DNA from 3 places in the Pedobacter jaeyakensis genome. Region 2 is predicted to be linked to each of the others. Evidence: riboswitches for the same ligand, from Rfam matches in the RefSeq annotation. Region 2 holds a riboswitch; each other region holds the start of a gene.

Region 1 (3,155 bases), 490 kb from region 2:
CTATTCTGGTGGACATATTTATAGCCGCGTTAGTAACCCAAATCGCTCTAACCTGGAAAAAACTCTTGCCGAATTGGAAAAAGGTGTGGATGCATGCGCATTTTCTTCAGGTAATACGGCCGGCATGAGCCTGTTTCAAGCATTGAAGCCTGGTAGTCATATCATCGCCCCGGATGACATGTATTGGGGATTCAAGAAACAGCTTCAATCTATCTTTGCAGAAACGTTGGAATTTGATTTCATTGATCAAACAAATCTGGAACTGATTCAATCCCATATTAAATCAAACACCAAATTGATTTGGATTGAGACACCATCAAACCCCTTGCTTAAGGTAACCGATATTAAAGCAATTGCTAAGCTTGCAAAAGCACACCACCTCATACTGGCCTGCGATAGTACTTTCGCTTCTCCATGTCTTCAAAACCCAATTGTACTAGGTGCTGACATTGTAATGCATTCATCTACGAAATATATCGGTGGTCACAGCGATGTTTTAGGTGGAGTATTGATAACAGCTAAACAGGATGAGCTATGGCAGGCAATACGAAATGTTCAACAAATTGGAGGCGCAGTTCCTTCTCCATTCGATTGCTTCTTATTATTAAGAAGTATCAAAACATTGCCATACCGGATGCGAGCCCATAGTGAGAATGGATATGCATTGGCCAAGTTTTTAGAAACACATGCAGCGGTAGAACAAGTTTTTTATCCAGGATTGTCGTCACATCCACAATATGAAATAGCCAGAAAGCAAATGTCTGCGTTTGGCGGGATGTTGTCCATACTAGTTAAAGGTGGCGCTCAAGAAGCAAGGCGTGTTGTAAATGCCGTTAAAATATTTGCACAGGCTACCAGTTTAGGGGGCGTTGAGAGTCTGATAGAGCACCGCGCTTCAGTAGAAGGCCCAGACACTAAAACACCACAGAATTTAATTCGGATATCTGTTGGACTGGAACATATTGACGACCTTATTGCTGATTTGAACCAAGCTTTAAATCAATATTCTACATAAACAACGATGAAGTTTGTATAACAAAAAATAAATTATATATCTAATAAACAGATATTTGCTAAATTTTCAGAATTATATTTTGGTTTTTGAAGCTTACCCTATTACATTTGTATCAATATCTAGCAATAGCTAAGAAAGTCAATCCTATTTTCAGGTTTGATTTATAAAGAAGTGGCGAGAGACAGGCTCAATGACCCACTGGCAACCCTCCCAAATGGAGAAGGTGCCAATTCCTGACCAAAAAGCATGGTGCTATTTGGAAAGATAAATTGAAACAAGATGAAAAATGTAAAAATCTCACCGGATCAAACGAATTGTTTTATAGCCCAACATACCCGTTGTATGTGCTGTTGCATGCTATAGTTTGTAAATCTTCCATCTGTATTACCCATTCATTCGGAAGGCCCTTAAAAAGGGTACGGAAATTAAGTATGCCCCCACTGGGTGCAAATTCATTTTAACAGTTCACTATAAAAAAGAAAACATGTCAACCTCATATAAATTCGAAACATTACAATTACATGCTGGTCAGGAAATTGATCCGACAACTGGTTCCAGAGCAGTACCTATTTATCAAACTACCTCATACGGGTTTAAAAATTCTGAGCATGGTGCGAACCTTTTTGCGTTAAAAGAGTTTGGAAATATTTATACACGTATCATGAATCCGACCACGGATGTGTTCGAAAAAAGAGTAGCTGCTTTGGAGGGTGGTGTTGCGGCCTTGGCAGTTGGTTCTGGGCAGGCGGCACAGTTTATCGCTTTGAATAACATACTACAAGCTGGTGATAATTTTGTTTCCTCTTCTCATTTGTATGGTGGTTCTTACAACCAGTTTAAAGTTGCTTTCAAAAGATTAGGGATAGAAGTGAGATTTGCCAATGGCGATGACGAGCAAGATTTTGAGAGAAAAATCGATGCAAACACCAAAGCCATTTACCTGGAAAGCATTGGCAATCCGGCATTTAGTGTTGCAGACTTTGAAAAATTAGCTGCAATTGCCAATAAGTACGATCTCCCCTTAATTGTTGACAATACTTTCGGTGCTGCGGGCTACCTGTTCAGACCGTTGGAACATGGCGCGCACATCGTTGTTCAATCTGCTACGAAATGGATTGGCGGTCATGGAACAAGTATAGGCGGAGTGATCGTTGACGGAGGAAATTATAACTGGGGCAATGGAAAATTTCCTCAGTTTAGCGAACCTTCCGAAGGCTATCATGGTTTAATATTTAGCGATGTTTTTGGTGCCGCCGGGCCTTTTGGCAATATTCAGTTCATTATCCGTGCAAGGGTTGAGGGATTGAGGGATTTCGGTCCTGCGCTATCACCTTTTAATTCTTTTCTACTGACTCAAGGACTTGAAACACTTTCTCTAAGGGTACAACGACACGTAGACAATGCTCTTGACCTTGCGAACTGGTTAGAAGGCCATGAATCGGTAAAAAAAGTTAATTATCCAGGTCTTGAAAGTAGCCCATATCATGCCAACGCCAAAAAGTATTTAAAGCACGGTTTTGGCGCGGTATTATCATTTGAGCTTCATGGCGACCTTGAAAATGCATCTAAGCTAGTGGATAGTCTAAAACTAATTAGCCACCTTGCAAATGTTGGCGATGCAAAAACACTAATTATCCAGCCCGCAGCAACAACTCATCAGCAACTTAGTGAAAGCGAGCAGATCGCCTCTGGAGTGTCACCAAGTTTATTGAGAATCTCTGTGGGTATTGAGCATATCGATGATATTAAAGCAGATTTAGAACAAGCATTTGCAGCGATTCATCACTAAAATCAATTATTTCATCAACTGAATGAGTACTATTTCTACATATTTTCATAATGAACTTTTCGAATTTGAGAGTGGTAAAACCCTGCCCGGCCTTCAAATCGCTTATCAGACTTATGGTAAATTAAATGCAAATAAAGATAATGTTATTTGGGTTTGCCATGCCTTAACTGCTAACGCTGATGTTTTAGATTGGTGGAAAGGCCTCTTCGGCAACAATGATCTTTTTAATCCAGAAGAGCATTACATCATTTGTGCTAACGTATTAGGCTCCCATTATGGTACAAGCAACCCATTAAGTGAAAATACGGTAACCGGTCAGCCTTATTATCTTTCCTTTCCGGAATTTACCAT
Region 2 (3,155 bases):
ATTGTCTTGAAGGTAATACAGGAACCTATAATAGCATGGAGCGTGATGGTTCTTCACCAACTTATGGTGGTTATAGTAATACGATTGTTGTAAGAGAAGAGTTCGTTTTGCATATTTCTGAGAAATTAGATCTTGCAGCCACAGCTCCATTATTATGTGCTGGTATCACCACCTACTCTCCTTTAAGACATTGGAAGGTTGGCAAAGGACATAAGCTTGCAGTACTTGGACTAGGTGGCTTGGGTCATATGGCTGTGAAGTTCGGTGTGGCTTTTGGTGCTGAAGTAACTGTTTTAAGCACTTCGCCAAAAAAAGAAGAAGATGCTAAAAAGTTAGGTGCACATCACTTCGTAGTAACAACTGATGCCGAGCAAGTGAAAGCAGCGAGAGGCACTTTTGATTTTATTCTGGACACAGTTTCTGCAGAGCATGATTTTAACATGTATTTGAGCTTGTTGAGAACAGACGGCACGATGATTTGTGTCGGAGTTCCACCTAAGCCAGCAGAAGTTGCTGCGTTTAGTTTATTAGGCGGTCGTAAAAGCCTTGCCGGATCTGGAATTGGTGGTATAGCGGAAACTCAGGAAATGCTTGATTTTTGTGCAGAACACAATATTGTTTCGGATATAGAAATGATTGATATTAAAGATATTGATGCTGCTTACGATCGTATGCAAAAAGGTGATGTACGCTACAGATTTGTAATTGATATTGCAACATTGTAGTAACACGATATTAAACATTTATGAAAGAGGCTTCTGGCCTCTTTTTTTATGGATTAAAAATATATTATAATTAAATCTACTAATTTGGTAGTCTTTATTATATTTGCATCATGATATGCAAGATTAAAGCTATTCAGCATTCATGTTTTGTTTGTAGCCGGTAGTGCTGGATGGCCATACCGAAGTCAGGTTGTTTACTCATTGCAACCTGAAATGGGGGTCTGCTGTGAAGCATGCTCTAAAAAAACTCGTTAAATTATATTTGGTTTTTAAGGGCTGTCTTTTTGAGGCAGCCCTTAATAAAAAACTAGTTTATTAATTGTTTACTTATCCAGAAAGACTGAGGGAAAGGCCCTTTGACGTCTTAGCAACCTGTTTTTAATAAGGTGCTAACTCCTTCCGCAACATGGTTGCGGTAAGATAAGATTTGTGCCCGTCGGAAACCTGGATGTGTAAGCTTAAAAATTAAAGTTTAAAAGATGAAAATTTACTTAGACAATGCAGCTACCACATCGCTTAGTCGGGATGTATTTAATGCGATGGAGCCTTATTTATTTGAAAGCTACGGAAATCCTTCTTCCTCACATTATGAGGGGAGAGCTGCAAAAGTAGCTATTGAACAATCCAGAAAAACAATTGCAGATTTGCTAAATGCCGATCCTAAATCTATCATATTTACCTCAGGGGGTACAGAGGCTGATAATACTGCTATCGTTTCTGCTATCCGTGCCAACGGTATTAAGGTGGCCATAACTTCCCAACTGGAACACCACGCGGTATTGAATACCTTAAAGCAATTGGAGAAATCTGGAACCATTAAGTTGTTCTTTGTTAAGAATGACGACCAAGGAGCATTATCAATACCTCATCTTCAGGTGTTGCTGGAAAAAAATGAAAGTGCATTTGTTTCTTTGATGCATGCCAATAATGAAATTGGTAACCTTAACGATATTCATCAGATAGCTGAAGTCTGTCAAAGCTTCGGCGCAATTTTCCATACGGATACCGTGCAGTCCATCTGCCAGTATCAATACAATACTAAACTTCTACGCGCAGATTTCCTGGTAGGTTCTGCTCATAAGTTTCACGGTCCTAAAGGTATTGGCTTTTTGTACGCTCGGAACCCTGAAAGGCTAATACCCATGTTAAATGGCGGTGCGCAAGAGCGAGGTTTGCGAAGTGGTACAGAAAACGTAAGCAGCATAGTTGGTTTGGCCAAGGCATTGGAACTGGCTTACACTAATTTAAGTCAACATCATCAGCATTTTATAAACGTCAAAGGAAAAATGATTAACGATTTACTTAGCAAAATACCTGGAATTAAATTTAATGGGCACTCAGCCAGCAAACAGCAAAGCTTGGCAACTGTACTTAGTGTTTCACTACCAAATCCGGAAAATGGGCAATCTGTGCTGAGTTATCTTGACCATCATGGAATTTGTGCCTCTGGAGGAAGTGCTTGCTCAAGTCGATCCAGTTCTCATGTATTGTCTGCGCTTGGATTAGCCAATAAGCAAACCAATATCAGGTTTTCATTTAGCAGATATACGACTGAAGATGAGGTAAGTGAGGCTGTGGACAGGTTAGCTTCATTATATGTGAAGGATGCACTGAGAGAAATTAGTTCCGTATGCTAGCAGTTAATTACCTGGCTTTTGCAATTCCTGCTTTTTTCCTTTTCCTATGGCTGGAATATAGGCTTACTAGTGCGGATAAGCGTAAGGAGGTTTTTAAATATGAAAGTTCAATTAGTAACCTTAGCGTAGGAATTGCAGAACGTTTGCTGAATCTGCTGATCTCAGCAAGTTTTTACAGCCTATATGCCTGGATTTATAGTAATCATGCAATTTTTCAAATCTCTAATGTATGGTGGGTTTGGGTACTGCTGATCCTTTCTACAGACTTTGTTTGGTACTGGTATCATAGGTTGGGACATGAGGTGAATCTATTTTGGGCCGCACACATCGTTCATCATCAAAGTGAAGAGTTTAATTTAACCGTCGCCTCGAGAATTACAGTTTTCCAGGCTCTAATTCGAAATTGCTTTTGGTGTGTTTTGCCATTCGTTGGGTTCCATCCTAATATGGTGATTACTATATTGGTAGTGCACGGCGGGTATTCGTTTTTTACGCACACGCAATTAGGTAAGAATTTACGATATTTGGAATATATTTTTGTAACGCCATCTATCCATGGCATCCATCATGCTAGCGATGAACACTATTTGGATAAAAATTATGGTGATGTATTTGTGTTCTGGGATAAACTTTTTGGTACGTTTCAGCAGGAGTTAACCCCACCCAAGTATGGTCTGACTCACCCAGTGAATAGTTATTCCTTTCTTTGGCAGCATTTTCACTATTTTTTGGAATTAATTGAGGCATGCAAACGCAAGGTATATTTCAAAGATAAACTTAAAATTATATTTGG
Region 3 (3,155 bases), 1.4 Mb from region 2:
GGCTGCTCCGTAAGTCATGATCTTAAGGGCACTTTCCCTGAATTTGTCTTCACCCTCCTTAAGAGAAATGGAGTTTACAATTCCTTTGCCCTGTAAACACTTTAAACCTGCTTCAATCACCGTCCACTTTGATGAGTCAACCATGATCGGTAGCTTAGAAATATCCGGTTCAGAAGCAATCAGGTTCAAAAATTTGGTCATCGCGGCTTCAGAGTCAATCATCCCTTCGTCCATGTTGACGTCTATCACCTGTGCTCCGCCTTCTACTTGTTGTCTTGCCACAGTGAGTGCAGCTTCAAAGTCTCCGCTTAAGATAAGTTTAGAGAATTTAGGAGACCCTGTGATATTTGTTCGCTCACCAATATTAACAAAAATACTTTCGGGCGTGATCGCAACAGGCTCCAATCCGCTCAAGCGGAGATATTCTGGTATTTCAGGTATTTTTCTTGGTTCAATACCCTTGGCTTTTTCAGCAATGCAGCCAATATGATCGGGTGTGGTGCCGCAGCATCCACCTACAATGTTAACAAACCCATGCTGTATGAAATCTTCCACCAGGTGGGCAGTTTCATGAGGCATTTCATCATAGGCACCAAATTCATTTGGCAAACCAGCATTTGGGTAGGCCGATACGTAACAACCTGCCTTCGCCGATAGTTCTTCAATATGTGGCCTCATGTCTTTTGCGCCAAGCGCACAATTAAAGCCGATACTTAGCGGCTTCGCATGAATTACAGAGTTCAAAAAGGCCTCCACAGTTTGGCCAGATAGTGTCCTTCCAGAAGCATCTGTTATTGTTCCTGAGATCATGATCTCTATTTTCCTACCAATTATTTTTTCATATTGCTTAATTGCATAAATGGCTGCCTTTGCATTTAAAGTATCGAATATTGTTTCAATTAGCAGTACATCAGCACCTCCGTCAACCAATCCCCTGATCTGAACATCATAGGCATCAACCAACTGGTCGAATGTAAGCGCTCTGTAGCCTGGATCATTCACATCTGGTGATATGGAAAGGGTTCGGTTTGTTGGCCCAACCGCACCCGCAACGAAGCATTTCCTGTCGGGATTGTTGGCCATGAACTCATTGATGGCTTCTTTAGCAATTTTAGCTCCTTCAAAGCTCATTTCGTAATCAAGCTCTTCCATCTGGTAATCGGCCAGCGAAATGCGTTGGGTACTAAAAGTGTTGGTCTCAATAATATCAGTTCCAGCCTTGAGGTATTCTGTATGAATAGCTTTGATAATATCCGGCCGCGTGATGTTGAGCAGATCATTGTTGCCCTTTACATCGCAAGGATGATCTTTAAAACGTTCTCCCCTAAAATCCTCTTCGGTTAAAACATAGCGCTGGATCATAGTACCCATTGCACCGTCGATGATCAGAATACGTTTTTCTAATTCTTCTCTAATGTTCATTTAAATAGTATCCATATGAGTTGATAATAAGCTGTTTTTGATAGTGGCGGAGCCAAAACAAGTGCCGAACGAATTATAAACAAAGCTTAACGAGAATGATAAAGTCTGCTAACCGATTGGCATCTCTGCCGTCAACTAACTTATCTTTCAGAGGCCAAATAACAGGCTTCAGTAGAATGTAGCACCTTGTAAGCACAGGTTGCTAAGACTTCGCAGGGTCTAATCCCTCCGTCTTTCTCTATAAGCAGTACAAAAGTGCAACAAAGAAAAATCATTTCCAAAAAAACAACTATTAATACGAATAAAGTTCGCTATATGGGCCTGTAGCAAGACTGAATGGAAATTAAATTTTGATGGAGGCGTTCGTCGAATAATATTCGGGTTTGGTCGGTACTTACCCAATACTGGTATAGTATTCCAAAATGCCGTGCAACGTTTTTGTCATCCCTACGTCTTAATTACAAAACGACAAAAAAGACCTCAAAAATCAAACGACATGAAAACTCTAACACAAACATTATTCGCAGCAGCATTAACAGTAGTAGTTTTAACTTCTTCCGCTTTCTCAACTTTCGCAACTCAGCAGCCCACTACCATCTCATCACGAATTCCTTCAGTTATAAATTTCAACAAGATTTGGGTTAGCGGAAACGTGAAGATCATTTTAACACAAGGTGATAAAGAAATTGTACAAGGGACGGAAAGCTTTAATCCTGAGAAAACTTCAGTATTGAGCAAGGGCCAAACACTATACATCAATTCAATGGAATCATCGCAAGTGACCATCAACATCACTGTTAAAGATCTTCAACGCATTGAAGCATACGGACAATCAGTGGTGGTAACCAGCAACAACTTCGATGTAAAATATCTTCAATTGTTTTTAAGCCAAAGTGCAACTGCCAGGATTAAAGCAACCGTTGGTAGTATTTACAGCGTTGTAAATGATAGCGCAGTATTAAAAATCAGCGGAACTGCAGACCAAAGTACAATTGTCGCAAGTAATATGAATAATGTAAAATTCAACAATTTTGCCACTTTAAAATCCTCACAGTATGCATCTGAGGAAATAATGATCGCAGACAGATCATCAATGGCCATTGCCAAGTAAGCAGATACGTTTCAATATATATAAAAATAGCGGCTATTAAATAACAGTCGCTATTTTTATGTTAGCTTGCTTCTAAAACTGGAGAAGCCAATTATTACTACGCAAGTCAAGACCCCTATTGTATACGCTAGTATATCGCTCCATAAAAATCCCCGGCCCAAAACTAAAGCACCTAAAGTTGTTGCTCTTACATGGTCTATCCACGAAGCGTGGTAGAGTTGACTAAATTCCACTACATAGCAGATTAATAAACTTGATATTGCAACAGTGCTTATACGGGCCCGGATGATTAAGCATCTAATCATTAAAAATATCATTACTGCCCACAGCAAATCACCAAACCCGGGAGGTATTGCTGGTATACGCCTTGACATGAGACCTCCAAAAATTACGATGAAAATGAGTAATAGATAAACCAGTCTTGTTTTTGTATTTTTATTAGTATTCGCCATTGCCTGTCACAAATGTAGTGTCTTAATTGTTAATTGTTTACTTTGTATGAATAGGACTTAACAATATGAAAAAAATAGCATTGGTGATTGGTGCAACCGGACTGGTAGGTAAAGAACTTGTAAAGTTACTTCTCGCAGATAACCGTTTGGAAAAGGTTATGGTGTTTACG

What was found. Region 2 has a riboswitch for S-adenosylmethionine ahead of ACXZ1K_RS12075 (cysteine desulfurase family protein). Riboswitches for the same ligand answer to the same signal wherever they lie in the genome.
Region 1: it holds a riboswitch for S-adenosylmethionine, as region 2 does, so the genes downstream of both, ACXZ1K_RS09860 (O-acetylhomoserine aminocarboxypropyltransferase/cysteine synthase family protein) here and ACXZ1K_RS12075 (cysteine desulfurase family protein) in region 2, are expected to answer to the same signal.
Region 3: it holds a riboswitch for S-adenosylmethionine, as region 2 does, so the genes downstream of both, metH (methionine synthase) here and ACXZ1K_RS12075 (cysteine desulfurase family protein) in region 2, are expected to answer to the same signal.

What each region holds. Positions count from the first base shown of each region.
Region 1 covers NZ_CM136921.1:2,213,958-2,217,112, reverse strand. The annotation lists gene ACXZ1K_RS09865 (trans-sulfuration enzyme family protein) at 1-1,015, shown strand, start outside; SAM riboswitch class I at 1,174-1,286, shown strand; gene ACXZ1K_RS09860 (O-acetylhomoserine aminocarboxypropyltransferase/cysteine synthase family protein) at 1,500-2,804, shown strand; gene ACXZ1K_RS09855 (homoserine O-acetyltransferase family protein) at 2,827-3,155, shown strand, end outside.
Region 2 covers NZ_CM136921.1:2,699,662-2,702,816, forward strand. The annotation lists gene ACXZ1K_RS12070 (NAD(P)-dependent alcohol dehydrogenase) at 1-725, shown strand, start outside; SAM riboswitch class I at 1,050-1,152, shown strand; gene ACXZ1K_RS12075 (cysteine desulfurase family protein) at 1,205-2,362, shown strand; gene ACXZ1K_RS12080 (sterol desaturase family protein) at 2,356-3,155, shown strand, end outside.
Region 3 covers NZ_CM136921.1:1,336,847-1,340,001, forward strand. The annotation lists gene metH (methionine synthase) at 1-1,422, opposite strand, end outside; SAM riboswitch class I at 1,560-1,669, opposite strand; gene ACXZ1K_RS06055 (GIN domain-containing protein) at 1,919-2,533, shown strand; gene ACXZ1K_RS06060 (ribosomal maturation YjgA family protein) at 2,590-2,985, opposite strand; gene ACXZ1K_RS06065 (NAD(P)H-binding protein) at 3,051-3,155, shown strand, end outside.